One region of the Arthrobacter sp. NQ4 genome, then DNA from elsewhere that is predicted to be linked to it. Evidence: riboswitches for the same ligand, from Rfam matches in the RefSeq annotation. Region 1 holds a riboswitch; each other region holds the start of a gene.
What was found. Region 1 has a riboswitch for thiamine pyrophosphate ahead of thiC (phosphomethylpyrimidine synthase ThiC). Riboswitches for the same ligand answer to the same signal wherever they lie in the genome.
Positions count from the first base shown of each region.

Region 2: another riboswitch for thiamine pyrophosphate. It lies ahead of PUN51_RS00570 (FAD-dependent oxidoreductase); the one in region 1 lies ahead of thiC (phosphomethylpyrimidine synthase ThiC).
Region 3: another riboswitch for thiamine pyrophosphate. It lies ahead of thiD (bifunctional hydroxymethylpyrimidine kinase/phosphomethylpyrimidine kinase); the one in region 1 lies ahead of thiC (phosphomethylpyrimidine synthase ThiC).
Region 4: another riboswitch for thiamine pyrophosphate. It lies ahead of PUN51_RS08895 (ECF transporter S component); the one in region 1 lies ahead of thiC (phosphomethylpyrimidine synthase ThiC).

Region 1 covers NZ_JARETC010000007.1:201,977-209,194, forward strand. Annotated here, with positions in the region: gene ffh (signal recognition particle protein) at 1-1,416, shown strand, start outside; gene PUN51_RS13785 (alpha/beta hydrolase) at 1,520-2,254, shown strand; gene thiC (phosphomethylpyrimidine synthase ThiC) at 2,251-4,077, opposite strand; TPP riboswitch at 4,073-4,180, opposite strand; gene PUN51_RS13795 (amidohydrolase family protein) at 4,258-5,340, shown strand; gene PUN51_RS13800 (VOC family protein) at 5,439-6,314, shown strand; gene PUN51_RS13805 (hypothetical protein) at 6,456-6,908, shown strand; gene rpsP (30S ribosomal protein S16) at 7,155-7,218, shown strand, end outside.
Region 2 covers NZ_JARETC010000001.1:130,916-138,133, reverse strand. Annotated here, with positions in the region: gene PUN51_RS00585 (DEAD/DEAH box helicase) at 1-1,221, opposite strand, end outside; gene PUN51_RS00580 (RNB domain-containing ribonuclease) at 1,514-3,019, opposite strand; gene thiE (thiamine phosphate synthase) at 3,059-3,808, opposite strand; TPP riboswitch at 3,836-3,954, shown strand; gene PUN51_RS00570 (FAD-dependent oxidoreductase) at 3,947-5,248, shown strand; gene thiS (sulfur carrier protein ThiS) at 5,245-5,481, shown strand; gene PUN51_RS00560 (thiazole synthase) at 5,486-6,301, shown strand; gene PUN51_RS00555 (hypothetical protein) at 6,373-6,675, opposite strand; gene PUN51_RS00550 (DUF3107 domain-containing protein) at 6,734-6,958, opposite strand; gene PUN51_RS00545 (TetR/AcrR family transcriptional regulator) at 7,021-7,218, opposite strand, start outside.
Region 3 covers NZ_JARETC010000002.1:489,713-496,930, forward strand. Annotated here, with positions in the region: gene rplU (50S ribosomal protein L21) at 1-173, opposite strand, end outside; gene thiD (bifunctional hydroxymethylpyrimidine kinase/phosphomethylpyrimidine kinase) at 437-1,957, opposite strand; TPP riboswitch at 1,965-2,062, opposite strand; gene PUN51_RS06125 (Rne/Rng family ribonuclease) at 2,243-5,638, opposite strand; gene PUN51_RS06130 (vitamin K epoxide reductase family protein) at 6,077-6,745, shown strand; gene ndk (nucleoside-diphosphate kinase) at 6,841-7,218, opposite strand, start outside.
Region 4 covers NZ_JARETC010000004.1:73,638-80,855, forward strand. Annotated here, with positions in the region: gene PUN51_RS08865 (monovalent cation/H+ antiporter complex subunit F) at 1-265, shown strand, start outside; gene mnhG (monovalent cation/H(+) antiporter subunit G) at 255-665, shown strand; gene PUN51_RS08875 (DUF4235 domain-containing protein) at 682-945, opposite strand; gene PUN51_RS08880 (CDGSH iron-sulfur domain-containing protein) at 1,043-1,303, opposite strand; gene PUN51_RS08885 (iron-containing redox enzyme family protein) at 1,393-2,448, opposite strand; gene PUN51_RS08890 (heme-degrading domain-containing protein) at 2,638-3,180, opposite strand; TPP riboswitch at 3,267-3,407, shown strand; gene PUN51_RS08895 (ECF transporter S component) at 3,475-4,098, shown strand; gene PUN51_RS08900 (ABC transporter ATP-binding protein) at 4,098-5,645, shown strand; gene PUN51_RS08905 (energy-coupling factor transporter transmembrane component T family protein) at 5,642-6,442, shown strand; gene PUN51_RS08910 (UDP-N-acetylglucosamine 1-carboxyvinyltransferase) at 6,573-7,218, shown strand, end outside.

The sequences.
Region 1 (7,218 bases):
GAACGCGCACTCGGCGCCGAGGTTTCGGCTGCCCTGAACCCCAGCCAGCAGATCGTCAAGATCGTCAACGAGGAACTCGTGGAGATCCTCGGCGGCGAGACCCGGCGGATCCGGCTGGCAAAGAACGGCCCCACCGTCATCATGCTGGCCGGCCTCCAGGGTGCGGGCAAGACCACCCTGGCCGGCAAGCTGTCAAAGTGGCTGAAGGCCCAGGGCCACAGCCCCCTGCTGGTGGCGTGCGACCTCCAGCGCCCCAACGCCGTCACCCAGCTCCAGGTGGTGGGCCAGCGCGCCAACGTGCCGGTCTTCGCCCCGCACCCGGGAGCCACCTCCACGGAGCTGGACCAGCCCGCCGGTGACCCGGTCGCCGTCGCGCGCGCCGGTGTGGAGGAAGCACGCCAGAAGCTGCACGACGTCGTCATCGTGGACACCGCCGGCCGCCTTGGCGTGGACGCCGGCATGATGGAGCAGGCCCGCCAGATCCGCCGGGCCATCGTCCCCAACGAAGTCCTGTTCGTGATCGACTCCATGATCGGCCAGGACGCCGTCAACACCGCCCTGGCGTTCGACGAAGGCGTGAACTTCACCGGCATCGTGCTGTCCAAGCTCGACGGCGATGCCCGCGGTGGTGCCGCACTGTCCGTTGCGTCGGTCACCGGCAAGCCGGTCATGTTCGCTTCCACCGGTGAAGGCCTGGACGACTTCGAGCTGTTCCACCCAGACCGGATGGCCTCGCGCATCCTCGACATGGGCGACATCCTCACGCTCATCGAGCAGGCCGAAAAGGCCTGGGACAAAGACGAAGCTGCCCGCATGGCGAAGAAGTTCGCCGACCAGGAAGACTTCACCCTCGAAGACTTCCTGGCCCAGATGCAGCAGATCCGCAACATGGGCTCCATGAAGAAGATGCTCATGATGATGCCGGGCGCGCAGAACATCCGGCAGCAGCTCGAACAGTTCGACGAGCGGGAGATTGACCGCGTCGAGGCGATCGTCCGGTCCATGACCCCCCACGAGCGGCTGGCCCCCAAGATCATCAACGGCTCACGGCGCGCCCGCATCGCCCGTGGTTCCGGTGTCCACGTCTCCGAGGTCAATGGCCTGCTGGAGCGCTTCGCCCAGGCCCAGAAGATGATGAAGAAGATGGCGCAGGGCGGCATGCCGGGAATGCCCGGGATGCCCGGCCTGCCCGGAGCCGGCGGCGGTGCGCGCAAGAACGCCAAGAACGCGCCGAAAAAGAAGCCGAAGTCGGGAAACCCGGCCAAGGCTGCGCAGGAGCGCAAGGAGGCCGAGGCCCGCCGGGCCAACGCTGCCAAGGCACTGCCCACCGGCGCGGCCTTCGGCCAGCAGGGCGGCGACTTTGACCCGTCCCAGCTGAACCTTCCCAAGGGCTTCGACAAGTTCATGGGCAAGTAGCAGTTCCCCAACATCGGGAAGCGCCAGGTGCCGTTTTGACCGCTCAAGACGACACCTGGCGCTTTTTCGTTGGGATGCCGGCACCGTGGAATAGGGTTGGGATATGTTCAAGCAGAGGGTAGTGTTCGTGCACGGCGCCGGTACCTTTGGCGCCGCCGCATGGCCCCGCCAGCACGGCATGGGACTTGCCTATGATGCCTTGTTCCTCCGCAGGCACGGCTACGATTCCGCCGCGGAGCCGCTGGAATCCTCCTTCACGGAAGACACCGCGATCATCCTAAGGTCGCTTGCCGACGATGGCCGCGGGGCCGCCGGCGGACATGTGGTGGCGCACTCCCAGGGGGCGATCCCCGCCATGATGGCCGCGGTGGAACGTCCCGACCTGGTCTTTTCCCTGACCCTGGTGGAACCGGCCTGCCTGTCGCTGACGGCGGAACTGCCGGCCACGGCCGCGCATATCAGCCTGATGCAGCCGCTTTTCGACGTCCGCCACCAGCTCAGTGACGACGACTTCCAGCGCGAATTCGTCCGCCGCGTCTACGCCACCGACCTCCAGCAGCCGGCCACCATCGAGGAAAAACGCTCCGCCCGCAGGCTGCGCCTTCAGGCGCCGTCCTGGGATGCGCCGCTGCATATTGTTCCCGGTGTCCCCACGCTGGTCCTGACCGGTGGCTGGGAGCCGCTTTATGAGGAAATTGCCGGGTACCTCAGGGAGACCGGTGCCCTGCACCGCGTTGCCGCGGGAGGGCACCGGCCCCAGGACTCCCTGGACGGGGACCGGGCCATCCGCCAGTTCATCAGCGGGGTCAGCCGAAGCCAGCCCGCCCGGGCGTCCTAGCTGCCGGCAGCGACCGTCGGTTCCGGCAGGTACACCTTGCCGCCCTTGGCCAGGAACTCCTGGCTCTTCTCCCGCATGCCGGATGCCATGTCCGCCAGTGCCGCCTGCGAGTCTGCCGACCCGTATTCGTCACGGATGTCCTGGCTGATCCGCATGGAGCAGAACTTGGGGCCGCACATGGAACAGAAGTGCGCCGTCTTGGCCGGTTCAGCGGGAAGCGTCTCGTCGTGGAACGCCTCCGCGGTCACAGGATCCAGGGACAGGGCGAACTGGTCGCGCCAGCGGAATTCGAACCGTGCCTTGGACAGGGCGTCGTCCCGTTCGTGCGCCCCCGGGTGGCCCTTGGCCAGATCCGCCGCGTGCGCCGCGATCTTGTAGGTGATGACACCCGTCTTGACGTCGTCCTTGTTGGGCAGGCCCAGGTGTTCCTTTGGCGTGACGTAGCAGAGCATGGCGGTCCCGTACCTGGCAATCTCGGTGGCGCCGATTGCCGACGTGATGTGGTCGTAGCCGGGAGCGATGTCGGTGACCAGCGGGCCCAGGGTATAGAAGGGCGCACCCTTGCACAGCTCCTGCTGCCGTTCCACATTCTCACGGACCAGGTGGAAGGGAACGTGGCCGGGCCCCTCCACCATCACCTGGACATCGTACCCCCAGGCCCGCTGCGTCAGCTCGGCGAGCGTGTCCAGCTCCGCGAACTGCGCGGCGTCGTTGGCGTCCGCCGTGGAACCAGGGCGGAGGCCGTCACCCAGGGAGAAGGCGACGTCGTATTTGGCGAAGATTTCACACAGCTCGTCGAAGTGCGTGTACAGGAAGTTCTCCTGGTGGTGGGCCAGGCACCAGCCGGCCATGATGGAGCCGCCGCGCGAGACGATGCCGGTCACCCGGTTGGCCGTCAGCGGGACATAGCGGAGCAGCACGCCGGCGTGGATGGTCATGTAGTCCACACCCTGCTCGCACTGTTCGATCACGGTGTCGCGGAAGATCTCCCACGTGAGGGCGTTGGCCTCGCCGTTGACCTTTTCCAGCGCCTGGTAGATCGGCACCGTCCCGATCGGCACGGGGGAGTTGCGGATGATCCACTCCCGCGTGGTGTGGATGTCGTCGCCGGTGGAGAGGTCCATGACGGTGTCGGCACCCCACTGGGTGGCCCACTGCAGCTTGTCCACCTCCTCCGCGATGGAACTCGTCACCGCGGAGTTGCCAATGTTCGCGTTGATCTTCACCAGGAAAGCCTTGCCAATGATCATCGGCTCGGATTCCGGATGGTTGATGTTGTTCGGGATGATGGCCCTGCCGGCAGCAACCTCGCTGCGGACCAGCTCAACGTCGCAGTTTTCGCGCAGCGCCACGAAGCGCATTTCCTGCGTCACGATTCCCTGCCGGGCATAGTGCATCTGCGTCACCGTCCGGCCGTCGACGGCGCGGCGTGGCACCGGCTGTGCGCCCTTCCACTCCGCGGAGGCAGCACCGCGGCGCACGGCCGAGCGGCCGTCGTCGAGCAGGTTGCGCTCCCGGCCGCCGTAGGGTTCGGTGTCCCCGCGCGCGGCGATCCACTCTGCGCGGAAGGGCTGCAGCCCGCGGACGGGGTCGCTGCCGGGTCCGGCAGTCCGGTAGGTCCGGAAGGGTGCGTTCGGCTGGCCGTTGGGTGATGGTTCAAGGGAAATTTCCGTCACCGGTACCCGGATCCCGGACGCCTCATCCGCAAGGTAGGCGAGGGAATGGGACTTCAGGGACTGGGTTACCTGCGGAACTGATGTGTCGCCGGGCTCCCCGGCGGACGGCAGCAGGGCAGGGTTCAACTGCGTGTTTTGCGTACTCAAGGGAATACTCACTTCCTTCGCCGGCATTACCCGGACAGGTTCAACGGTCGCAGGCTGCGTCAGCCCGATCTCAGCCCCTGCAAGGGCACCCGTGTGGTCAGGAACGAAGCTACCACAGGCCCCTGAACCAGGCTTGTCATAATTGCGGTGCTAGCCTGACCGGGCATCGAAAGGAGCCCCATGGCAGACATCATCCACTTCCGTGGACCCGTCCTGACCGCGCCGGACCGGGTGCGGCATGGACTTTGGTCGGTGGACGGAAGGCTCACGTTCAACAAGCCGGACACTCCTCCCGGCCGGGTACTCGACGGCTGGGTCCTGCCGGGCTTCGTGGACGCCCACTGCCACATCGGCCTGGGCCCTGCGGGCCCCGTGGAGCCCGCAGCCGCCAGGGACCAGGCGCAGGCGGACCTCAACGCCGGAACCCTCCTGGTCCGGGATGCCGGCTCGCCGGCGGATACCCGCTGGATGCAGGGTGGCAGGGACTTCCCGGTGTTGATCCGTGCCGGGCGCCATATCGCCCGGACGCGCCGTTACCTGCGCGGCTTCGCTGAGGAAGTTGAACCGGACGGCCTCGTGGAGGCCGTCCGCAAGCAGGCGCGCGACGGCGACGGCTGGGTCAAGCTGGTGGGTGACTGGATTGACCGCAGCGCCGGTGACCTGGCGCCGTCGTTTCCCGCCGCCGTCGTCCGCGATGCCGTCCAGGCGGCGCACGACGAAGGCGCCAGGGTGACGGCGCACTGCTTCGCCGAAGACACCCTGGACCAGGTGCTGGACGCCGGTATCGACTGCGTCGAGCACGCCACCGGGCTCCTGTCCCGCCACCTGCCCCGGTTCGTGGAGCAGGGCGTACCGATCGTGCCCACGCTCATCAATATCGCCACCTTCCCCGACATTGCGGCCCAGGCGGACGCGAAATTCCCGCGCTATGCAGCCCACATGCGCGCCTTATGGGAACGCAGGCTCGAGCGGGTGGCGGAAGCCCACGCAGCGGGTGTGCGCATCTTTGCCGGCACCGATGCCGGCAGCGTGATCCGGCACGGCAGGATCACCGACGAAATCCTCGCCCTGCACGCCGCCGGCCTCCCCATGGACGCGGCCCTCGACTCCGCCTGCTGGGCAGCACGCAGCTGGCTGGGAGCGGATGGAGTGGAAGAGGGGGCCCGCGCCGACGTCGTCGTATGCCGGGAAGATCCGCGGGCTGTACCGAAGGCCATTACGGCGCTGGAGCACGTGGTGCTGGGCGGGCGGATCATTCGCTGACAAACGGTTCACGGGGGCTTGGAATAAATTGAAGCTTCAAGTAATTTTAATAGGTGACAGGCCGCCAATGGGACGGCCGCCAATGCAAGGAGCCTTCAATGACCGCATCAGCCAGCAGCCAGGATCTTCTTCCTGCCGACCTCGCCATGGGCACCGTGATGCTCAAAGTGGGCGACATGAAGGTCATGACCGACTACTACCAGCGTGCGCTGGGCCTTGAGGTGGTGGCGGAGCAGGACGGCGGGCTCTACCTTGGCCGCCTGGGCCGGCCGTTGGTCCACCTTGCGCCGGCTCCCGGACTGCACCTTCCCGGCAGGGGAGAGGCGGGCCTGTTCCACACCGCGCTGCTCTTCGAGGACCAGGCCTCCCTGGCCGCGACCGTCGCCACTGCTGCCCAGTACGAGCCGCGGGCCTTCACGGGCAGTGCCGACCACCTGGTCAGCGAAGCCTTCTACTTCACCGACCCCGAGGGCAACGGCATCGAGCTGTACTGGGACCGCCCCCGCAGCAACTGGTCCTGGAACGGGACCGACGTGGTCATGGACAGCCTGGCGCTCCCGCCGCAGCGCTACCTTGAGCAGTACCTCACCGAGGAGTCCCTGGAAGGCCAGCGGCAGACGGCGGCCGGCGTAGGCCACGTCCACCTCCAGGTTGGCGATGTGCAGACCGCCCGCGACTTCTATGTGGGAACGCTCGGTTTCGAAAAGACCGCGGGTTGGCACGGGCAGGCACTGTTCGTCTCCGCAGGCCGCTACCACCACCACATGGCCATGAACGTCTGGAACAGCCGCGGCGCAGGTCCGCGCAAGGACACCCTTGGGCTGGGTGAGGTGCTCATCGAGGTTCCGTCAGGGGACGACGTCGGGGCGCTGACCGACCGCCTGAAGGTTGCCGGGGTGCCCGCCCACCACACCGGTTCGGAACTCAGGTTCGAGGACCCGTGGCGGAACCGGATCCGCGTGGCCGTCCGCTGATTAATCCCGCCCCGGGCCACGCTGCGCGGGCGGACCGCGGGTGTGCGCCGGCCGCCCCGCAGCTACTAGGCTGATCCCGTACGGCCGGGCGGCAGGCAGCGCCCGGCGCGCAGCTCCGCCAACGGAAGAAGGGCACCAGCCATGGGCTTCACCGAGATCTTTGTCGCCACCCATGACGCCGCGCTGAAACGCGCCGGCCTCCTTGATGAAGGACGCGGCTCCGCGGACGGCGCTGCTGCCGGCCAGGCCGTGCGGATCCAGGGCATCAGCGACTTCGAGGTGGAGCAGCTCGGCGATCTTGCCGGGACGGCCGTCCACGCGGGCGGGGCCGATTATGAGCTGACCATGGTCGATGTCGCCAGCGACTCGCTCCTTGCCGTTCCGCCGGCAATGGTCCGGGCCCTGGCCGACCTGCTCACCTATGAAACCGAGGGTGAAGGCAACGTCCTTGACGACGTGGCGGAGCAATGGGCCGCCCAGGAGGACATGCCGTTTGATGCCGCCCAGGCGCGGACGTACGTGCAGCAGCTGGCGGAACTTGCTGCCGGAATCGACGATTCCGAACGGACCGGGCTGTACGTCTGGTCCGCCTGACCCTTCCCGGCCCGTTTTCGGAACTGCCCTGCGGGCCGCAGGCAGTCTTCGGGCTGCCTGCGGCGCCACGGGCGGCAGCGCCAAGTCGAAATAACAGCGCTCATCTGGCACAATAAACAGGTACTCGATCTGCGTGGCCCCTCTCTCCGCGTCCGGATCTTGTCCTTCGAGCCCGCAAGTATGGCCCGCCCCACGGGTGCAGAACGCCGGGTTCACCCCTTTTCTGAAACAGGAGTGACCACAAAAGTGGCCGTAAAGATTCGCCTTAAGCGCTTCGGCAAGATGCGCGCCCCGTACTACCGCATCGTCG
Region 2 (7,218 bases), on a different contig from region 1:
CAGCGCCTTGTTGATCAGGCCCCAGCGCGGCATGTCGTCCCAGTCCACGAACGTGACGGCGGTGCCCTTGTTGCCGGCGCGACCGGTGCGGCCCACGCGGTGCAGGTAGATCTTCTCGTCTTCCACGCACTGGTAGTTGATGACGTGCGTAACGTCCTCGACGTCGATGCCGCGGGCGGCAACGTCGGTGGCCACCAGGACATCGACCTTGTTGTTGCGGAAGGCGCGCAGCGCCTGTTCGCGGGCGCCCTGGCCCAGGTCGCCGTGGATGGCGGCGGCGGCGAACCCGCGGTCCACCAGTTCCTCGGCCACCTTGGCGGCGGTGCGCTTGGTCTTGGTGAAGATAATGGTCCGCCCGCGGCCGCGGGCCTGCAGGATGCGTGCCACCACTTCGGTCTTGTCCATGCTGTGCGCACGGTAGATCAGCTGGCGGATGTCGCGCTTGGTCAGGCCCTCGTCCTCCGGATCCGCGGCGCGGATGTGCGTGGGCTGGGTCATGTACCGGCGGGCCATGGCGATGACCGGCCCGGGCATCGTGGCGGAGAACAGCAGGGTCTGGCGGACGGCGGGCGTTGCCGCGATCAGCGTCTCCACGTCCGGCAGGAAGCCCAGGTCCAGCATTTCGTCGGCTTCGTCCAGCACCACGATCTTGACGTTCTTCAGGCTCAGGTGCTTCTGCTTGAAAAGGTCGATCAGCCGGCCGGGGGTTCCCACCACTACCTCGACGCCCTGCTTGAGGGCTTCGACCTGCGGCTCGTAGGCGCGGCCGCCGTAGATGGTGGCGATCCTGGCGTTGCGCTTCCGCGATGCCGTCACCAGGTCCCCGGCCACCTGAACGGCCAGTTCGCGGGTGGGAACAATGACCAGGGCCTGCGGTGCGCCGGGCACGGCCAGCTTGGCGTAGCCGGGATCATCCTGCCCGATCACGCGCTGCAGCGCCGGAATGCCGAAGCCCAGGGTCTTGCCGGTACCGGTCTTGGCCTGGCCGATGATGTCGTGTCCGCCCAGGGCGACCGGCAGGGTCATGGCCTGGATGGGGAAGGGGTGGGTGATGCCGGCGTCGGCCAGGGATTCGACGATGTCTGCGCGGACGTTGTAGTCGGCGAAGGACTTCTCCGCGATCTCGTGCGGCGTCTCGTCGGAGATGATGGTTTCTTCCGGCTCGATGGTTTCCGTGCCGGACTCATCGCTCAGGAGCTGGTGGGTATGCAATTCACTCACAGGGGAGTTTCCTTATTCATTTGGGCAATGGCGCTGCCTGCTCAACGGGCCGGCCAAAGCTGGCCGCTCCGGAGCACGCTCAGGCGCGCAAGCGATTCCAGTGGAAGCCGATCGCGGGCTATCTAAATGCTGGCACTGGTGACCAACGGGTACATCTCAAGATCGCGTAGGGGCGGGCTTGTTGGTTTCAAATCAAGGAAATCAACGACCGGGCATCCAGTTCTACCCCTCCAGTCTAGCCGTACAGGCGCGGAAACACGGTTTCGGCCCGCCCAGGCGGCCCGCCGGCCCGTCAGGAAACGAGTTCGAAGTGGATCTGCCGGGTGGTGATGTCGGAGGAAACCAGCCGGACGCGGACCTTGGTGCCGGACTCCAGTTCGCCCGCGCAGCGTGCAGTCACCGCAGGTTCGGCGATCTGGATGATCCCCGAACTTCCGTTCCCGTTGCCGTTGCCGTTCTTCCCGTTCCCGTTTCCATTCTTGCCATTCCCGTTGCCGTTTCCGTTCTGCGGCTTGGATCCGGAAATGACGATCGCATCAAACTCCTGCCCGATGTGGTTCAGCAGCAGCGCCGCTTCCACGGTGTCCAGGGCCAGGCGTTCCATGCGGGAGGCCAGCTGGTCCGATCCCGCCATGATGCCCGGGAGCAGCGGCAGGGCCTCCCGCGCCCAGCCAGGAACGTCGCCGCCGTTGCTCAGGGCCTCGCAAATGACCAGCACGAAGCGGTCCACCAGGCGGCGCAGCGGCGCGGTGGTGTGGGCATAGGCTGCGCCGATGGCCGACTGGATGCCGTCTTCCGGGACAGTGCCGTCGAAAGCTGTGTAGGACGCGCCACGGAACAGCATGCCGGCTGAGTGCATGATGGCCAGCTGCCGCGGATCGGTGGGATCGAGGGACCGGAGGTACTCGCCGTAGCTGACCTCCCCGTCCCATGGCCTGCCCAGCACCTCGGTCTGCAGCCGGAAATGCCGCAGGGACCGTTCATCCGGGGCAGGCATGGTGCGCAGGATGCCCACTTTGCCCTCCAGCATCAGCTGCGCGGCGGCCATTCCGGTCATCAGCGAAATCTGTGCATTCCAGTCCTCCACGGGAAGCTGCGGAACAGCGTCGATCCGGTAGCCGCCGTCGGGCAACTGGACGATCTCCTGCTCAGGCATGTTCAGGCTGGCGCCCCCGCGTGCCCGTTCCAGCGCCACCCGCTTCAGTCCCACCTCGCGGAGGAGGCCCAGTACGGGGGAGGCAGTCCCGGCGTCGAGATCGGCCTGGGCGCCTTTGTAGCTGAGCTTGTCACGGCTGATGACCCGCGCCCTCCGGACGCCCACGGACAGCACTGTCGCGTCGCCGTCGAGCGTGAAGTCCCAGACGAAAGCCGAACACTCCTGGCCGGGCAGCAGGCTTCCGGCGCCCTCGCTGATCACCTCGGGGTGCAGCGGGATCCGGCCGTCCGGGGCGTAGAACGTCTGTCCGCGGCGCCGCGTCTCGGCGTCCAGCGGGCCGCCCGGAGCAACAAACGCCGGAACGTCGGCGATGGCGTACATAACCCGGTAGCCGTTTCCGTCCGGTTCGATGAACACTGCCTGGTCCAGGTCCGTGGACGACGCCGGATCGATGGTCACGAATCCGACGGCGGTCAGGTCGTAGGACGGCAGTTTCAGCGCGGCGACGGCGGCGCGGGCGTCTTCCACTGCTTCGGCGGGGTACGGTCCCGGCAGTTCAAGTTCCGTCCGCAGCAGGCCCAGCGCCTCTTCCAGGGCGTTCTTGTGGTCATGGACGTTGGGGGCCAACCGATGATGTGACACAAAAATCAGCGTATCCCCAAGTCCCGGAATTAAGCAGGCTCAGGAGCCGGTGCCGTCCAGCGCGTCGAGAAGGGAGGCGGCGGCGGCTGCGGGGTCGGGTGCTTCGGTGATGGCGCGGACCACCACGATCCTGCCGGCACCGGCCTCCACCACGTCACGGACGTTTCCGTGGTCGATGCCGCCGATGGCAAACCATGGCACGGGATCTCCGGCCTGCCGGGAGGCTTCGGCGGCATATGCCACCAGTTCAGGGCCGACGGCGGCCCTGCCGGGTTTGGTGGGCGTGGCCCAGACCGGACCCACACAGAAGTAGTCCAGCCCGGACGGCCCCACCGTTGCGGCCAAAGCGGCGTCCACCTGGTCAGTGGTGTGGCTGGAGAGCCCAATGGCCGCGTTGCCGTTGACCAGCGTCCGCGCTGCCGGCAGCGGAAGGTCCTTCTGGCCGATGTGGAACACCGGCGCCCCGGACAGCACGGCGATGTCCGCACGGTCGTTGACGGCCCACAGCCGGCCATGGCGTACCGCTGTTTCCTTCAGGACCGCCAGGAGGTCCAGTTCCTCTGCGGCTTCGATGGTCTTGTCGCGCAGCTGGATGATGTCCACGCCGCCGGCAAACGCGGCGTCAACGAAGTCCGCGAAATCGCCGCGCGCAGTCCGTGCGTCGGTGCAGAGGTACAGGCGCGCTGCCTTGAGGGCGTCAATGTGGCCGGCGTTGGCAACTTCGGCGGGGAGGGCAGCGGAGGCTGGGGCGTGGGGGCCGGCGGGCAGGGATGAGGCGGACACATTCATGCCTGCAAGCCTAGTTCCTCTAAACTGGGCTGGTACTGCGGGAGCCCGCGGCAGCTGTCATAAAGCGCCGGGCTGAGAGGGCGTCAGAGCCGACCGCTTGACCTGATCCGGTTAATGCCGGCGTAGGGAAGGAACCACATGCGCAACCCCGTTGACAGTCTCCCCGGGCCCGAAGGCGCCAGCGCAAACTCCACTGTCCGGGCCGACGTCGCCGTCATCGGCGGGGGAGTGGTGGGCCACGGCATCGCCTGGGAGGCGCAGCGTTCCGGACGCTCCGTTGCCCTGATCGACGACGCACCCGGAAACGGTGCCAGCTGGGCCGCCGCGGGCATGCTGGCCCCGGTCAGCGAACTGCACTACCAGGAGGAGGACCTCCTGGAACTGATGCTTGAGGCGTCGTCCCGCTGGCCAGGGTTCGCCGCGGGGATCGCCGGCGCGACGGGGGCGGATTGCGGATACCTGACGACGCCGACACTCGCCGTGGGTGCCGACGCCGCGGACCGCCGCGCGCTGATGGACCTCCGCGCGGTACAACAGGCCAACGGACTGGGGGTGGAGCCCCTGGCCGTGCGCGAAGCCCGCAAACGCGAGCCGCTCCTCAGCCCCGCCATCGCCTGTGCCCTGGACACACCCGCGGACCACCAAGTGGACCCCCGGCGCCTGGTGGCGGCCCTGCGGCTGGCCCTCGCGGGCGTTGCACTGACGTCCCCGGAGCTGGCCGCCGCGGGCGCGGTGGACGGGTATGCCGTGCCGGACCGGGCCACCGGCCTGCTGTGGGAGGGCGGAACGGTTGCCGGTGCCAGCCTCGCCGGCGGCGGCACCGTCCTGGCAACGGAAACCATCGTGGCCAACGGCCTGCAGGCAGGGGACCTTGGCGGCCTGCCCGACGGCCTCGACCTGCCACTGCGCCCAGTCCACGGGGACATACTCCGTCTCGCCGTTCCGCAGCACCTCCAGCCCCTGGTGACCTCCACGGTTCGTGGGCTGGTGCACGGAGTCCCCGTCTACATCGTCCCCCGGCAGGACGGGACCGTGGTGATCGGGGCAACCCAGCGCGAGGACGCGCTCTCCGATGCCGTGAGCGCCGGAGGCGTCTACCAGCTGCTGCGGGACGCTCAGGCGCTGGTGCCCGCCGTCGCTGAACTGGAACTGCTCGAGTGCACCGCCCGGGCCCGCCCCGGTACCCCCGACAACGCGCCCCTGCTGGGCCGCGTGCCGGTGGATCCGGGGTCCGGAAACCCTGCCGCCGGGCATGTCCCGGGACTCATCATCGCCACCGGGTTCTTCCGGCACGGCGTCCTGCTCACCCCCGCCGCAGCCGCCATCTGCACGGCACTGCTGGACGGGACATCAGATTCCCGCTGGTCGCCCTTCAGCCCGGAGCGGTTCTCCCGGCCGGCGGCAGCCGCCACCACACCCCACATCAAGGAGACAGCGTGAACATCACCCTGAACGGAAACACGCACGAGGTGGCCGACGGCGCCTCCATCACCACGCTCGTCAGCCAGGTCACCGGACGCCCGCTGGCACCCAACGGACAGGCAACGGACGGCGGGAAACTGGGCGTCGCCGTCGCACATAATGCCCAGGTGGTGCCGCGCAGCCAGTGGTTCGCCACCGCGCTCGCCGAGGGCGACGATATTGAACTTGTCACTGCAGTACAGGGAGGCTGACGCCATGACCGAAACCAGCACCATCAACCCCGCCGGAAACGCGGGCGCAGCCGACGCCCTGGTGATTGACGGCGTCGCCCTCGGATCCCGGCTCATCATGGGCACGGGCGGGGCACCAAGCCTGGACGGCCTGGGCGCAGCGCTGCTGGCCTCCGGCACCGCCCTGACCACGGTGGCCATGCGCCGGTACTCCACTGCTGAAACCGGTTCGCTGTTCCAGCTGCTGGTGGACCATGGGATCCGCGTGCTGCCCAACACGGCCGGCTGCTTCACGGCCAGGGATGCGGTCCTGACCGCCGAACTGGCGCGGGAGGCCCTGGAGACCGACTGGGTGAAACTGGAGGTCATCGCCGACGAGCAGACCCTCCTGCCGGACGCCGTGGAACTCGTGGACGCCACGGAGCAGCTGGTCAACCGCGGGTTCAAGGTCTTCGCCTACACGAATGACGACCCCGTGCTTGCGTTGCGGCTGGAGAACCTCGGCGCCACCGCCGTCATGCCGCTGGGCGCCCCGATCGGCACCGGACTGGGGATCCTGAACCCGCACAACATCGAGCTGATCGTTTCCCGCGCGTCGGTGCCGGTGGTCTTGGATGCAGGCATCGGCACGGCGTCAGACGCCGCGCTGGCCATGGAGCTGGGCTGCGACGCCGTCCTGCTGGCCACGGCAGTGACGCGTGCCCAGAACCCCGCGCTCATGGGCGAGGCATTCAAGCACGCAGTGATCGCCGGCAGGATGGCCAGGGCCGCCGGGCGCATCCCGCGCCGGGAGCACGCCCTTGCCTCCTCCGCAATGGAGGGCCGGGCGGAGTTCCTCTGACCTCCTGATACAGGTGTGGCCACCGCCCGGATGGGTGGTGGCCACACGCGTATGTACTGCCCTGCCGGCGGTCAGCGCCGCAGAATAACAGTCAGGCGTTCCGTGTCACGGCGGGCGCGGGTACGGCCCAGGTAGACGACGGCGGCGATGGCCGCAGCTACTCCCAGGACCATGGGCAGGACCCACGGAAGCCAGGTGGTCCCCGGCAGGTAGCCGAAGCCCGCAGTGATCAGGATGATCCAGGCCAGCGCCGCAACACCCGCGGCAACACCGGCAGGAACTGCCGCACCGTATTTGGCATGCCGCTTGTCATTGGCCCAGACGACGAAGCCGGCGGCGACGGTTGCCAGCACCACGATGGTCAGCGAAAGCATGGATCTCCTTGGGAAACTGCGGTGGCCCGGGGACGGGCAGAGGGTGAAACGGGCCGGACTAGAACTGGCCGAAACCTACGCGCCGGACCTCCTCGGCACCAATTTCCACGTAAGCCAGTGCGTTGCCCGGAACAATGATCAGGCGTCCTTTGTCATCCTTCAGGCGCAGTTCGCTGCCCTCATTAATGGCTTCGCCAACAACCTTGGCCACCGTCTCCGCATCCTGGGTTGATTCCAGCACGATTTCGCGGCCAACGTTTTGAACGCCGATCTTAATTTCCAAGGGGGCCTCCCAGCCTGTGAAAGTACTCGTGTTTCTCAACGAGGTGTTGTCTTATTTGTAGTCTAGGACTCTTTGGGGAAGCGAGAGATTCCGCGCCAAGCTAAACGGTAGATGAGGTCGCTGGCCACATCGAGGTCCAGGTTGCCGTCCGTTTCCAGCCAGTACCGGGCGCTGACCTGCGCCATTCCGGCCAGGCCGCGGCCCAGCAGTTCCGCTTCCAGGTGGGGGAGCTTGGTGTCCTCCGCAATGACCCGGGCAAT
Region 3 (7,218 bases), on a different contig from region 1:
GTTACCTTGGCCAGGTCAGCGGCGGCGGAGGTGACCTTGTCACCATCAACCAGGAGCAGTGCGGGCAGCTCGATGGTGCTGCCGGCTCCACCGGCGACGCGGTTCAGGGTAACGAAGTCTCCAACGGAAACCTTCTCTTGGCGGCCGCCTGCGCGGACAATCGCGTACACCACTTGGGAACTCACTTCTCTCGACGTTTATTACAAAATTTGCGTGCGGAACCGACTCGGAAAAGCCAGGGTTCTCGCTGTGCCTCAACGCCGTGGGGTCATAACCCAAGTGTTGGCGTAAGCACCGAAGATCCAGAATACGCTAAATCCATCTACGGCCGCAAATGAGGCTGGTTCCGGCGGCCCGGCTGTGGTAGTAACCACACCCCGACAAGCTGCACCGCAACCATGCCCCTCCATAATAGCGGCGGTGCTGCCCGCAGGGGTCAGGCATGCAGCCTCGGCGCGTCGAAGAATTCCACTTCCAGGCGGCAGGACTGCCTGAAGGCGGTCACCATCGCCGCCTGTTCATGGTCGGAGGCCTTCCGCCCTGCCGCGTCCACGATGGCGATGGCCCGCCGGGTGGCTTCGGCGAAGCCCTCGTCGGCGTAGGTCCGGAGCCAGGCTGCGTAGGCGTGGCCGTCAGGCGCTCCCGAGGCGAGGAACTGGGCGTGCAGCTTTTCCCCTACCTCGGCGTAGAGCCAGAAACAGGGCAGAACAGCGGCGGCCAGGACGGCGTAACTTCCCGACGCCGACGCTGCAGTGAGGTGGTCCACGTAGGCCTTGGTGACGGGGCCAAGTCCGCCCTGGGCAGGGCGGGTGCTGAGCCATGAGCGGTGCAGCTCCGACTCCACCTCCAGGCATTGCTGCGAGGAACCGGCCCAGAACAGCTGCTCCGCTTCGGAGGGGGCCAGGGCACTGGCCCGGGCGAGGACGCGGGAGTAGCCGTTCAGGTACAGGGCATCCTGCGCCAGGTAGTAGGCAAAGTCCTTCTCAGCAAGGTCTCCGGAGGCCAGGCCGCGGATGAAGTCCAGGGCGTAGATGTCCGCCACGTCCTGCTGGGCTTCCGTCCACAGCCGGGCAGCGAAAGCGCCTTCCGCGGGGGCCGGCCGCACATGGTGGAAATGGTGCACGGGGCCGTTGCCCTGGCCCACCTCAAGCTGCTCCGAGTTCTCAAGGGCGCCGGCCAGCCATGGCTTGACCGTCAGGAGCGATGCCTCCCAGTCCCCAAGGCGTGCCTGGACGGTGGCCATCGCGGAGGACAGGGAGCAGCCGGTGCCATGGCTGTTGCGGGTGGAAATTCGTTTGCCGTGCACTTCCACCACTTCCTGGGACAGGAGGCCGGCCGTGTTGACCAGCGCGTCCGGGCAGTCTGCACCCGCGAGGTGGCCACCCTTGACCAGCACGGTGGCTCCGGTGGCTTCGGCAAGGCGCCTTCCCTGGTCCAGCGCCGCCGGCCAGGTCCCGGCAGGGTCCCCGCCCACCAGCATGGCAAGCTCCGGGAGGTTGGGAGTGATGAGGTGCGCCAGGGGCAGCAGTTCGCGGAGGGCAGCCTCCGCGGATTCCTTCAGCAGCCGGTCACCACTGGTGGCCACCATCACGGGGTCGAGGACCACGACGGCGGGGCGCACCTTCTCCAGCCAATGCCGGACAGTGCGGATGACGCTCTCGTCGCCCAGCATGCCGATCTTGACCGCGTCGATGGAGATATCGTCGCTGACCGCGTCCAGTTGTTCGGCGAGGAAAGCGGCCGGAGGAACGTGGACAGCCTGCACGCCACGGGTGTTCTGTGCCGTCAGGGCGGTGATGGCAGCCATACCGTATCCGCCGTGGGCGGCAATGCTTTTGAGGTCGGCCTGGATGCCGGCGCCACCGGACGGGTCGGAGCCCGCGATCGAGAGGACCCGCGGGACGTCCCGGCCCGGGGGCAGCGCGGTGGGAACGCCGGAGGCAGCAGGAAGGGGCATGGAAAGGGTCGAAGACAAGAGACATCCCTTCGCCGGTACTAGCCGGACAGGTTCAACGGGTCTGGATCTCAGCCGGCCTTCTGCGCGGCACCCCGTGTCGGTTTCCACCCTAGCCCGTAGGCCGCACCAGGAGGAAAGGATGACAGCCCTCGGGTCAAGGAAACAACAACCTCGCAGCAGCAGGAATCCCCGCCACACGGCCGATTCCCACGGCGCTTCCCGGGTGAATCGTCCGCAGGACGGGGATTCCTTACTGCGTGGCCGTTTGGCCGGTAACTCCTGCGCCTAGAGCTCCGAGGCAGGCACACCCACGCCGAGGATGATGGGTTCCTCGGGCGCCTTGCCCGGTTCCGCCGGTGCCTGCTGGGGCTTCACGGGTTCGGGAGCCTTGGCCGCGTGCGAATGGCCTGCGCCTGCCGCCTGGACGTTTTCGTGATGCTGGACGGCGGTCTCGTTGGCGGCACCCTGGGCACGGCTGGCGGCACGGTGGCGCCGCGGCCTGCGCTGCCGCGACTGCTCCAGCGTGTGGTCGGAGTAGTCCTTTCCGGCTGCAGCTTCCGTTGCGGCGGCGCGGGCTTCCGCTCCCCCGCCGTCGTGCTGCCGTTCCGGCGCCGCAGCCTCCGGCACCTTCACGGCCTCGGCGGTCTTGGCAGGCGCGTTCTCCACAGGGGAAGCCGGCTGCCCAAGGTGGGCGAACGCTTCCGCGAGCCGGTCCAGGGTGAGGGCGGGCAGGGGATGCTGTTCCTCAGCATGCTCCACGAACGGAAGCGGGACTTCCTCGCCTCCGAACGTCAGGACAGCCGCAGGACGTGCCGGGGCATCGGCGTCGTGCTTCTCCTCGACGGGCGCCGGCGCAGGCTCCACGGAAGGCACCTGCCGGGCTGCCGCCACCTCATCGTCATGCAGGTGGGCAGCGTGGGCCGCAGCGGCAATGTTCGCCAGGGCAAGCCTGGTGGCCTCCGCCTTGGCGTGCCGCTCGGCGTCCGACGGGTCCGGCTGGACCGTGTGCACGTGGACGGCAGGTGCCGGGGCCGCTTCGGGCTGCTGCCCGCCGCGTCCGCGCCGCCGCTTGCGTTCAGTACGCACGCCGGGCTGGGTATTGTCGTTCCGCTGCCCTTCCGGACGGGCTTCCGCGTGGGCTTCGGGCCGGTTGTCGGTGCGCTGGACGTGGTGCTCGGCGGCAACGATGTTGGCGCGGCGGTGCTCCACGGGATCGTCGTGGGTCACAACGCCACGGCCGGCGCAGGCCTCGCACTGTTCGCCGAAGACTTCCAGCAGTCCGGTGCCCATGCGCTTGCGGGTCATCTGGACCAGGCCAAGCGAGGTGACCTCGGCCACCTGGTGCTTGGTCCGGTCACGGCCCAGGCACTCCACCAGTCGGCGCAGGACCAGGTCGCGGTTGGATTCGAGCACCATGTCGATGAAGTCGATCACGATGATGCCGCCGATGTCGCGCAGCCTCAGCTGGCGCACCACTTCCTCGGCTGCCTCAAGGTTGTTCTTGGTGACGGTCTCCTCAAGGTTGCCGCCGCTGCCGGTGAACTTGCCCGTGTTGACGTCCACCACGGTCATCGCCTCGGTACGGTCGATCACCAGGGAGCCGCCGGAGGGCAGGAAGACCTTCCGTTCAAGCGCCTTGTGGATCTGCTCGTCGATGCGCCAGGCGGCGAAGATGTCCTGGTCCTTGGTCCACTTCTCAAGGCGGCCCACAAGGTCCGGCGCCACATAGGTGACGTAGGCCTCGATGGTGTCCCAGGCTTCCTCACCGGAAACGATGAGCTTGGAGAAGTCCTCGTTGAAGACGTCGCGGACCACCTTGATGGTCAGATCGGGTTCGCCGTAGAGCAGCTCGGGAGCCAGGATCTTGGTGGACGTGGACTGGCTTTCGATGCCCTCCCACTGGGCGCGAAGCCGGTTGATGTCGTGCGTCAGCTCTTCCTCGGAAGCGCCCTCGGCCGCGGTACGGACAATCACACCGGCGTGCTCCGGCAGGCGGTCCTTGAGGATGCGCTTGAGCCGGTTGCGTTCGACGTCGGGCAGCTTGCGGGAGATGCCGGTCATGGAACCGCCGGGTACGTACACCAGGTAGCGGCCGGGCAGGGAGATCTGGCTGGTGAGGCGGGCACCCTTGTGGCCCACCGGGTCCTTGGTCACCTGGACCAGGACGGTGTCACCGGACTTCAGCGCGTTTTCGATGCGCCGCTGCTTGCCCTCCAGGTTGACGGCCTCCCAGTTGACCTCGCCCGCGTACAGGACGGCGTTGCGGCCGCGCCCGATGTCCACGAATGCGGCTTCCATGGACGGCAGCACGTTCTGGACCTTGCCCAGGTACACGTTGCCGATCAGCGAGTCCTGCTGCGTCTTGGACACGAAGTGTTCGGCCAGGACACCGTCTTCGAGGACGGCGATCTGGATTCTGTCGTCGCGCTGGCGGACGATCATCTGCCGGTCCACGGACTCCCGGCGCGCCAGGAACTCGGCCTCGGTAATGACCGTGCGGCGGCGGCCGGTGTCACGGGATTCGCGGCGGCGCTGCTTCTTGGCCTCCAGGCGGGTGGAGCCCTTAACGCTGGTCACGCGGTTGCTCACGGGTGCTTCACTGACGGCGCGCGGCGCACGGACCCTGGTCACCGTGTTGGGCGGGTCGTCATCCCCGCCGCCCGTGAGTTCAAGGTCCTGGTCCCCGCGGCGGCGGCGGCGCCGGCGGCGGGAGGTTACACCGTCCTCCAGCTGGCCGGCGGTATCCTCGTCAGCCTCGTCCTCGGCGTCAGCCTCAGCGCTGCCGTCCTCGTTGTCCTCTTCCGTCCTGTCGCCGATGCGGCTGCGGCCCCTGCGGCCACGGCTGCGGCGCCGGCGGCGGCTGGAGGAATCGTCGGTGTCTTCGGTCTCTTCCTCTTCAGGCTCCTCCGCGACGGGCGCGGCGGGCCGGACCACGGTGCTGAGGTCCGGTGCCTGGAAGAGCACGGACGTCGGCGACGCCGGTTCCAGGAAGAGGGAGCCAAACGGGCTGGCGGCGGCGCCGCCGTCCTTCGTTCCGGCGGCGTCAGGCGCCTGCTCCTGCCGGGCGGCCTCCGGTGCGGCGGCAGCTGCGGGCGCGGCGGCGGGTTCCTGGGCGGCGGGCTCCTGCGCCTGCTCCACGTTCTGCGCGGCGGCCTGGTCCGCGGCTTCGGGCACCACGGCTTCGGGCCCGGCCGGTTCCGGCGCCACTTCGGCGGCGGCTGCGGAGGCCGCTTCCGGGGCGGAAACCGGCGACGCAGCCTTGCGGGTAGCTACCCGACGGCGGCGGACCGGCTTGGTTTCGGCGTCTGCCGTTGTGTCCGGGGCAGGAACGGCAGCGGCGCTTTCATCAGCTGCACCCGACGCGGTGGCGGGGGTGCCACTGGGGGCAGCGGCGGCCGGTTCCGCTTCGGCGGCGAAAGCGGGCAACGGTTCTGCTGCGTCCGCCTTCTTCCGGGACAGGGTGCGCCGGGCGGGAGCCTTGGCCGCTGTGGTGGCCTCTTCAGTGCCGGCTTCTTCAGCGGCGGGTGCTTCGGCAACTTCCGGTGCCGTGCTCACGGCATCCGTGGGGGCGTCCCCGGCCCTGGAAGCCGCCTTGCGGCGGGTCCGCGGAGCCCTCTTGGGGGCAGCAGCGCCGGCAGCCACTGCTTCGTCGTTAACGGCCAGCTCTTGATCATTGTCCATATGTGGCAACACTCCTGCCCCTGACGTACCGCCACATCCGGCACCCATTGGGGCACATATTGTCAACACCCGCAGGCATTGACAGAAGTCAAGTGGATACTCCCAGGTTCGCACCGTCATTGGGGTGCGGCAGCCCGTGGGAGCCGGTGGATGTTCTGAAAACCCGTTGTTCTGCGTGCCACAACCAGGTGCCGCCCAATGGAGTCGCGGGTGTGCCGGAAGAATCCAAAGCCTGCCCTGCTCATCATTGGCGGTCTTGGGAACAAACCACCGGACCGGAGTCCGAATGTGGATCGGCTTCCAGCCACGTTCATTCTCTCATACCCGCGCTGGATCGCCGCGGAAGCGGGCGTTGCTGTTCCCGTTGCTGTGTGGTGGGTCCAGCCACCGGCGTTACAATCAGGCACAGGAGCACCGGACGAAAAGGACGCAACACCCATGCCCAGCATCTCCCCCGTCAGCGCCCATGAAGAGGAACGCGCCGCCGATCCGCAGACCAGCGCCGCCGGCAGCATCCCGCGCATGGCCCGGAACCGGCCCTTCGGCTGGCTGCTGGTCATCACCGGAATCGTCGGCTGGCTTGCCTCCGGGACCCTGGTCCTGGAAAAACTCGAAGTGCTCAAGGACCCCAACCACACCACCGTGTGCGACGTGAATCCCTGGATCTCCTGCGGCCAGGTCATGCAGACCTGGCAAAGTTCGCTGTTCGGCTTCCCCAACATGTTCATCGGGATCGTGGCCTTCGCCATCACCATCACGGTGGGCATGGCCCTGCTGTCCGGGGCGACCTTCGCCCGCTGGTACTGGCTGGGACTGCAGGTGGGCGTCACGCTCGGCTTCGCGTTCGTCGTTTGGCTGTGGTCCCAGGCTCTGTACGCCATCCACATCCTGTGCCCGTTCTGCATGATCGTCTGGGCGGCCATGATCCCGCTTTTCGTGTGGACAACCATCCGGAACATCACGGCCGGTGTCATTCCCATGCCTGCAGGTGCAGCCCGGGTCCTGGGTGATTCCGGCTGGATCATCACCGCGCTGCTGTACGTGGCCGTCATCGCCACCATCTTCTTCGCGTTCATCCAGGTCTTCGCAGGAACGTCGGGGTTCTAGACCCCTAATCCCCGAGCTCCCCTGCGCCGCATACGTATAACAGATAAGGCCAATGTTCACGAAGAACATTGGCCTTATCTGTTATCTCCCCTGGCTTACTGGAACCAGATCTTGATCTCGCGGTCCGCGGAATCCGTGGAGTCGGAGCCGTGCACCAGGTTCTGCTGTACCTTCAGGCCCCAGTCCCGGCCAAAGTCACCGCGGATGGTGCCCGGGGCCGCCGTCGTGGGATCCGTGGTGCCCGCCAGGGAGCGGAAGCCTTCGATGACGCGGTGGCCTTCGAAGATGGCCGCCACCACGGGGCCGCTGAGCATGAATTCCACCAGGGGCTCGTAGAACGGCTTGCCCACGTGCTCCTCGTAGTGCTGCTCCAGCAGCTCACGGGTGGCGTCGACCTTCTTCAGCTCAACAAGGCTGTAGCCCTTGGCTTCAATCCGGGCCAGGATGGCGCCGGTCAGGTTACGGGCGACGCC
Region 4 (7,218 bases), on a different contig from region 1:
CCTGGCCGTCACGGCCGTCATTTTCTCGCTGGCCGCGGCGGGTGCCATCCTCCGGATCGCCCGCGGCCCGTCGCTGCTGGACCGGGTCCTGGCCGCCGACGTCCTGCTCGCCATCCTGGGCGGGGCGCTGTGCATCGATATGGCAGTGAACCGGCACTTGAACAACCTGATGCTGGTGGTGGCCATCTCCATCATCGGGTTCATCGGGTCCGTGACGGTGGCCCGGTTCGTGGCGGACCGGAGGGTGAAGCCCAATGAATCCTGACTTTTCCGGGCCGGATGCCTGGATCGACGCTGTCTCGGCCGTGTTCATGGTGGTGGGCGCGCTCATGTCCCTGGGCGCGGCGATTGGCCTGCTGCGCTTCCCCGACCTGCTGAGCCGCATGCATGCCGCCACCAAGCCCCAGGTCCTGGGCCTGTTCCTGCTGCTGGCCGCCATTGGGCTGCAGATGCGGACCTGGTGGGTCTGGCCGGTCCTGGCTGTGGCATGGATCTTCCAGCTGCTCACGGTGCCCGTGTCCGCCCACATGGTGGGCCGGGCCGGCTACCGCACCAAGCACCTGCACCGGGAGCTGCTCACAGCCGACGAGCTGGAAGCCGTGGTGCAAAAAGCCGCCGCCGAGACCGCCCTGGAGGACAGTTCCGACGACGGCCGGCAGCGCTAAGCGAAGCTTTGGGCAGCTAGACGATATCTTGCGTCTTGGCGAAACGGGTGATGGCGCGCTGGGTGCCGCGGTTGGCCAGGACCTGGATGATGGCACTGACAGACGCCGAGATCAGCGCGAAGGTCAAAGCAGACCGGAGGCTGGTGGGGACGTCCTCGTTCTTGCCGGTGGGTGCTTTCTGCCCCGTGGTCTTTTCCCAGATGGTGTTGACCAGCTTGGTGCCGGCCAAGCCTGCGCCGAGGCTCACGGCGGTCCCGAGCAGTTTGATGAGAAGGTTCATTGCTGGTACTCCTTGCGGGCGGAAAACGGACTGGTCCCAGCCTAGCCTCACACCCGGGCTGGTCCGGGCAGGGCGTGGCCGGCGGGCGGCTCTGTGGTCAGGCCGGGGGCTGGCCGGCCTTGGGTTCGGTGCGGAACTTGATCATCTTGTGGGTGCCGTCGCAATAGGGCTTGATGGCGGACGCCCCGCACCGGCACAGGGCGACGGTCCTCCGCTCCCTGGGCACGGCGTCGCCGGAAGGGGTAACGATCTCGAAGTCACCCCTGACAATGAGGGGACCATCGGGGCACACCACGATCGAGCCGGGGGCGGGTTCCTGCTCCACGTCCGGCCGTGTTCCATGCTGTTCGAAGTTCATGCCTGCACCACATTCATTGTTGTTTCCGGTTTCCTCGGCGGCCAGCCGCTGCGGCTTCGCAGAATCGTCGTAGGCCTGCCGCCAGCCTGTCACGCTGCCGCCGGCACGGCCGCCCGGAGCGATGTTTCCCCGGCTTCCCAGGAGGACAGGAGGTGGGCGGAGACGCGGCCGTCAATGGCCATGACGGCGGTGGCACCGAACAGGACGTCCGCAAGGAGCTTTGGCTCGGCCTCAACCAAGCCGCCGGCGAGGTCCCGCCCGGCAATCTGCTCATGCACGGCGTCGGCCTCCACATGCTCATCGAAGTAGTGGGTGACATCCGCGGCGAAACCGAGCCGGCGGAATCCGTTGCCGTAGAAACGGTTGGGCTGGGATGAAGTCATTTCGTAGATGGCCAGGTGGCCGGTGATTGCCCCGCGGAGCCGCCGGTTCAGGCCGCACAGCGACATGAGGTTCACGGATGCGAGGGAGACGGCCGGGATGGTGTCGACGTACGCGCCGTACCTGTCGTCCAGGCCCAGCCCGCGCATGGTCCGGGCAAACAGCGCGCTGTGCATCCGTTCCGGCCTGCCGCCGCCGTATTCGTCCGCCTGGATTTCCACGAGGGCAGCCTTCGCCCGGCCGGTGAGCCGCGGAATGGCCCAGGTGTGCGGATCCGCTTCCTTCAACTGGTACACGGACTTGTGGATCAAGAACTCTTTGAGCTGCTCCAGGCTTGCCTTCCGTGCGACAAAGCGGGAAACGCTGGGACCGGTGTCCATACCGGCGAGGCCAAAAAGGACGTCGGCAACGGCATCGCTGGTCATGGCAATCCCGGCGGGCAGGTCGGCGTCACCGGCGGCCTGGCGTGCGGCGGCACGAAGGGCGGCTTCGAAGGGTTCCTCGATCAGGCGCCGGACCCTGATCAGGGCCGGTTCCCACTCCCAGGCGTCGCTGACCCCGTCCAGGCCCGAATAATGCAGTTCGTAGAGGCAAAAGAGGGACAGCTGGATGTCTTCGTCGGCGATGATGTCACCGGTTCGGGCCACCTGCCCCGCGACCAGCCGGTGCAGCCCGTCCAGCTCGGGCGTGGCTGCATCAGGGGCCTTGGACAGGGCCGCAAAGAGGGCGCTGCTGATGGGGCCTCTGGTGTCCGGGATTCTCATGGTGCTCCTTGGTTGCCGCGCCGGTTCCGGGAAGGGACGCCGAAGGTGCTCCCATTCCCTGTGGTGGTTGTACCCCGGGGACAACATAGTAAGCATGATTACTAATGAAAGCTAAGCAGCCTGCTGCCGCCTGGCATGTACGGGTGCTTGTCCCGCTGCGCCTGGTCAGCCAGGGCTGGTTGGCCGGCGCTACTCGTCCAGCGCCGACCCCAGGATGTCGCGCAGTGCCTCAACCACCAGTTCGTGGTCCTGCAGCTGCGGCAGTCCGGACACCGCCACGGAAGCCACCACCCCAACGCCCGTGACGTGGATCGGAAACGCGCCCCCGTGTGCCGCATAGCGGGACTGGTCGAACCAGGCGTTGTCCTCGATCCGGCCGCCGCCCAGCCGGCCACGCAGTCCCACCAGGAGGGAGGGCACCTCGTACCGGAGGGCAGTGCGCTGCTTGGCCCGGATCCAGTGGCCGTTGTCAGGCGTGGCGCCAGGAAGTGCGACATGGAACAGCACCTGCTCACCCTTGGCGATGTCGATGGCGATGGGCAACGACCGCTCCTTGCCCAGTTCAACGAGGAGCAGGCCAAGGTTCAACGCATCGTCCAGCGAGAAGCCGGGGAACTGGAGCTCCCGGACCTCCGCCTCGATGCGGGCAATCTGCGCCTCCAGTGAGCCCTCCGGCTGGGCGTCGCTGGAATCAGGATCGAACCCGGTCACATCCGGTGGATTGGCGGTCATGGCCCTCAATCTACTCCTGCCAGGTGTAAACTTGACCACGCCCAACTGGGCGAAATGAACAGCGTTACCCAACCACAAAGCAACACTAAAAACGACAGGGGAGCGCCGCCGTCGGGCATCCTGGCGCAGGCCGGGCACCGCAGGTGGGCGCTGAGAGTGCGGACAGCCGCAGACCCTCGAACCTGATCCGGTTAGTACCGGCGCAAGGGAGTCGAGTTCTCAAAGTGTCGCGGATGCACGGCCACAGGCCGGCAGCCGGGTCCACTTTCCCCTCCTGTTTCCCAGGAGGATCACATGAGTACTGCAGCAATCAAGAAGACCACCAGTAAGTCCTGGCGCGTCGTGGACATCGTCGTCGCCGCCCTGGTGGCCATCGCGGGCGGCGTCATTTTCTGGGCATGGGACCAGGGGGCCGCCGCACTGTCCGCCCCCATGAACGCCGCCTACCCGCCCCTGACCGGACTGCTGGCGGGCGGCTGGATGATTCCCGGGGTGCTGGGCATGCTCATCATCCGCAAGCCCGGAGCCGCCCTGTTCTGCGAGACCGTAGCCGCCACCGGCGAACTGCTGATGGGTTCCCAGTACGGCGCCTCGGTCCTGTTCTCGGGTTTCATCCAGGGCCTGGGCGCGGAAATCATTTTCGCGATCGTCGTCTACCGCAAGTTCAACCTGCCTGTATCGCTGCTGGCCGGCGCCGCGGCAGGGTTCTTCTGCGGCCTGAATGACTCGTTTGCCCCGTGGGGCTGGAACATTGCGTACTCCGGCGCGGACAAGCTCGCCTACATCGTGCTGACCACCCTTTCCGGGGCCATCCTGGCGGGCGCTTTGTCCTGGCTTGCCACCCGCGGCCTGGCCCGCACCGGCGTGCTGAGCTCCTTCGCGTCCCGTAAGGCTGCCACGGAGCCTGTCTTCTCCTGATGGCACCCTCCCAGGACGCCTCCGGCACGGTCCAGCCTGCCGCCATCGCCGCCCGCGGCTGGGGATGGCGGCATGCCGGACGGGCCAAGCCCGCCGTCCACGGCCTTGACCTGGACATCGCCCCCGGGGAGCGGGTGCTCCTGCTGGGGCCCTCCGGCGCCGGGAAGTCCACGCTGCTGCACGCCCTTGCCGGCGTCCTGGGAGACATAAACGACGACGGCGAGGCAGGCGACGCCGACGAGTCCGGTTCGCTGCTGGTTGACGGAGCCCCGCCCCGGGCACGGCGCGGCCGCGCCGGTCTCATGCAGCAGGACCCGGAGACCCAGGTGGTCCTGTCGCGGGTGGGGGACGACGTCGCCTTCGGCGCCGAAAACCTTGCGGTGCCCCGCGACGCCATCTGGCCGCGCGTTCACGAGGCACTTGCCGACGTCGGGCTCGCCCACCTCCCGCTGGACCACCCGACGTCGGCCCTCTCCGGCGGCCAAAAGCAGCGCCTGGCGCTGGCGGGCATCCTGGCGATGCGTCCCGGACTGATCCTGCTGGACGAGCCCACCGCCAACCTGGACCCGGACGGCGTGCTGGAGGTCCGCGACGCCGTGGCCCGTTCCCTGGACAAAACCGGGGCGACGCTGGTGGTGGTGGAGCACCGGGTGTCCGTCTGGAAGGACCTCGTGGACCGGATCGTGGTCCTGCAGCCCGGCTCCGCCGCGGATCCTGCAGTGCTCCTGGACGGGCCGCCGGACCGAGTCCTTACGGAGGCGCGGACCATGCTGGCCGCTGCCGGCGTGTGGGTGCCCGGGTATGTGCCGGCCACACGCGCCCGCGCCGCCGTCCCGGCTCCCGGTGCAGGCAGCCTCCTGCTGGCCGCAGAGCAGCTGGGCGTCTCCCGCGAACGCCCCCGCCGCAAAGGCTTCCGGAAGATCCCGCCGGTCCCGGTCCAGGAAGGCGTGGCCGCGCAGGTCCGTGCCGGGCAGGCCCTTGCCATCACCGGCGCCAACGGTGCCGGCAAGTCCACGTTCGCGCTGACCCTCGCAGGGCTGCTTGAGCCGGTGTCCGGAAAAGTGTCCGCGACGCTGGACCTCAGCCGCGGTGCCGGCATCGATCCGTACAAGTGGAAGGCCGAGCAGCTGATTTCGCGGGTGGGCACGGTGTTCCAGGAGCCGGAGCACCAGTTCGTCACCGGAAAGGTGCTTGACGAGCTGCTCTTCGGCCCCCGGCACCTGGGGCACGGCGAGGACCGCGTTGAGGAACTGCTGGAGCGGCTGCGCCTTACCCAGCTGGTGGACGCCAACCCCTATACGCTCTCCGGCGGTGAGAAGCGGCGGTTGTCCGTGGCCACCGTCCTGGCCGCCAGCCCCCAGGTGCTGATCCTGGACGAGCCCACGTTCGGCCAGGATGCCAATACCTGGGCCGAGCTGGCATCGTTCCTGTCCGAGCTCCTTGATGCCGGCACCGCGGTGGTAGCCGTGACCCATGATGCCGAATTCACGGAGGCGCTCGGCGGGGCGGAACTGCGGATGGCCGTGGCGGAAGCGGTGGCGCCATGAGGCAGCAACTCACCTTGAGCGGCAACCACGCCCTCCTGGCCCGCGCCAACCCCTTGAGCAAGTTCGCGGCCGTCCTGCTCATCACGGCCGTCCTGGCGCTGTCCATCGACTGGGTGTCCGCGTCCGTGGCCCTGGTGTTCGAACTTCTGCTGTTTCCCCTGGCAGGCCTCACCTTGTCCCTGCTGTGGCAGCGCGGCTGGCCGCTGATCCTCGCCGCTGCCGTGGGAGGCTGGAGCACCGCCATCCTGGCACCGGACAGCGGCAGGATCCTGCTCGACGCCGGCATCTGGACCATGAGCGAGGGTTCCCTCCAGCTCGGCATAGGATTCCTGCTGCGCGGTTTTGCGATCGCCCTCCCGGCGGTGCTCCTGATGAGCTGCACCGATCCCACCGACCTCGCCGACGCGCTCGCGCAGAAGGCGCGCCTGCCGCACCGGTTCGTCCTGGGAACCCTGGCTGCGATGCGCTTGGTGGGGCTCATGGCCGAGGAATGGCAGACCATCGGGATGGCGCGGCGTGCCCGCGGCGTAGGCGCCCGGGGCAGCCTGGGGCAGCGGGTGACGGCGACGCTCGGGCAAAGTTTCGGGCTGCTGGTCCAGGCCATCCGCCGTGCATCGAGGCTCGCCGTCACCATGGAGGCGAGGGGTTTCGGAGGCGGCCGGCGGACCTGGGCCCGGGTGTCCACCTTCAGCCCGCTGGACCTCTGGGTGGTGGCAGGCGGCGTCCTGGTGGCCGGACTCGCCCTTTTCGCAGCTGTTACGGCCGGTACCTGGAATATGGTGTGGCTGGGGAGTTAAGCCACCCGCCCGGGGGACAGGCAGGGGCTCCCTATCGCACCGAATGGGTACCGCCCTCCTGGAGCCCCCTTCCGCGCCCGCGGGTAGCTGCCACGAAGGCTGGATAACTCATTTATGATATATTCGCGGTATGATCCAGGAGACCGCTGAACACGTTGCCGCCATGCTGAGGGACGCCCGGAGCGAGAAAGGGTGGACCCAGGGGCAGTTGGCCGCCGAACTTGGCACCAGCCAGAGCGCCGTGGCCCGGATGGAACAGGGCAAGCAGAACCTGAGCCTGAAAATGATCCAGCGGCTGGAAAACATCTTTGACCGCAGCATCGTGAACGTGGCCAAGCCGCAGATGACCCACCTGCGGGTGGAAGGCGGCCGCACCCTCTCCGGAGCCGTCGACGTCAACAGCAGCAAGAACGCCGGCGTCGCCCTGCTGTGCGCCAGCCTGATCAACAGGGGCACCACAGTGCTCCGGCGCCTGGCCCGGATCGAGGAAGTCAACCGCATCGTCGAGGTCCTGACCAGCATCGGTGTCGAGTGCACCTGGCTCAATGACACGGATCTCCGCCTGCGCCGCCCTGCCGTCCTGGACCTGGACGCCATGGACGTGGACGCGGCACGCCGGACCCGCAGCGTCATCATGCTGCTGGGCCCCCTGCTGGATGAGTCCCGTGAGTACCGGCTTCCCTACGCCGGCGGCTGCGACCTGGGCACCCGGACCGTGGAACCCCACATGCAGGCACTGCGCGAGTTCGACCTGTCAGTGGAGGCCACCGCAGGTT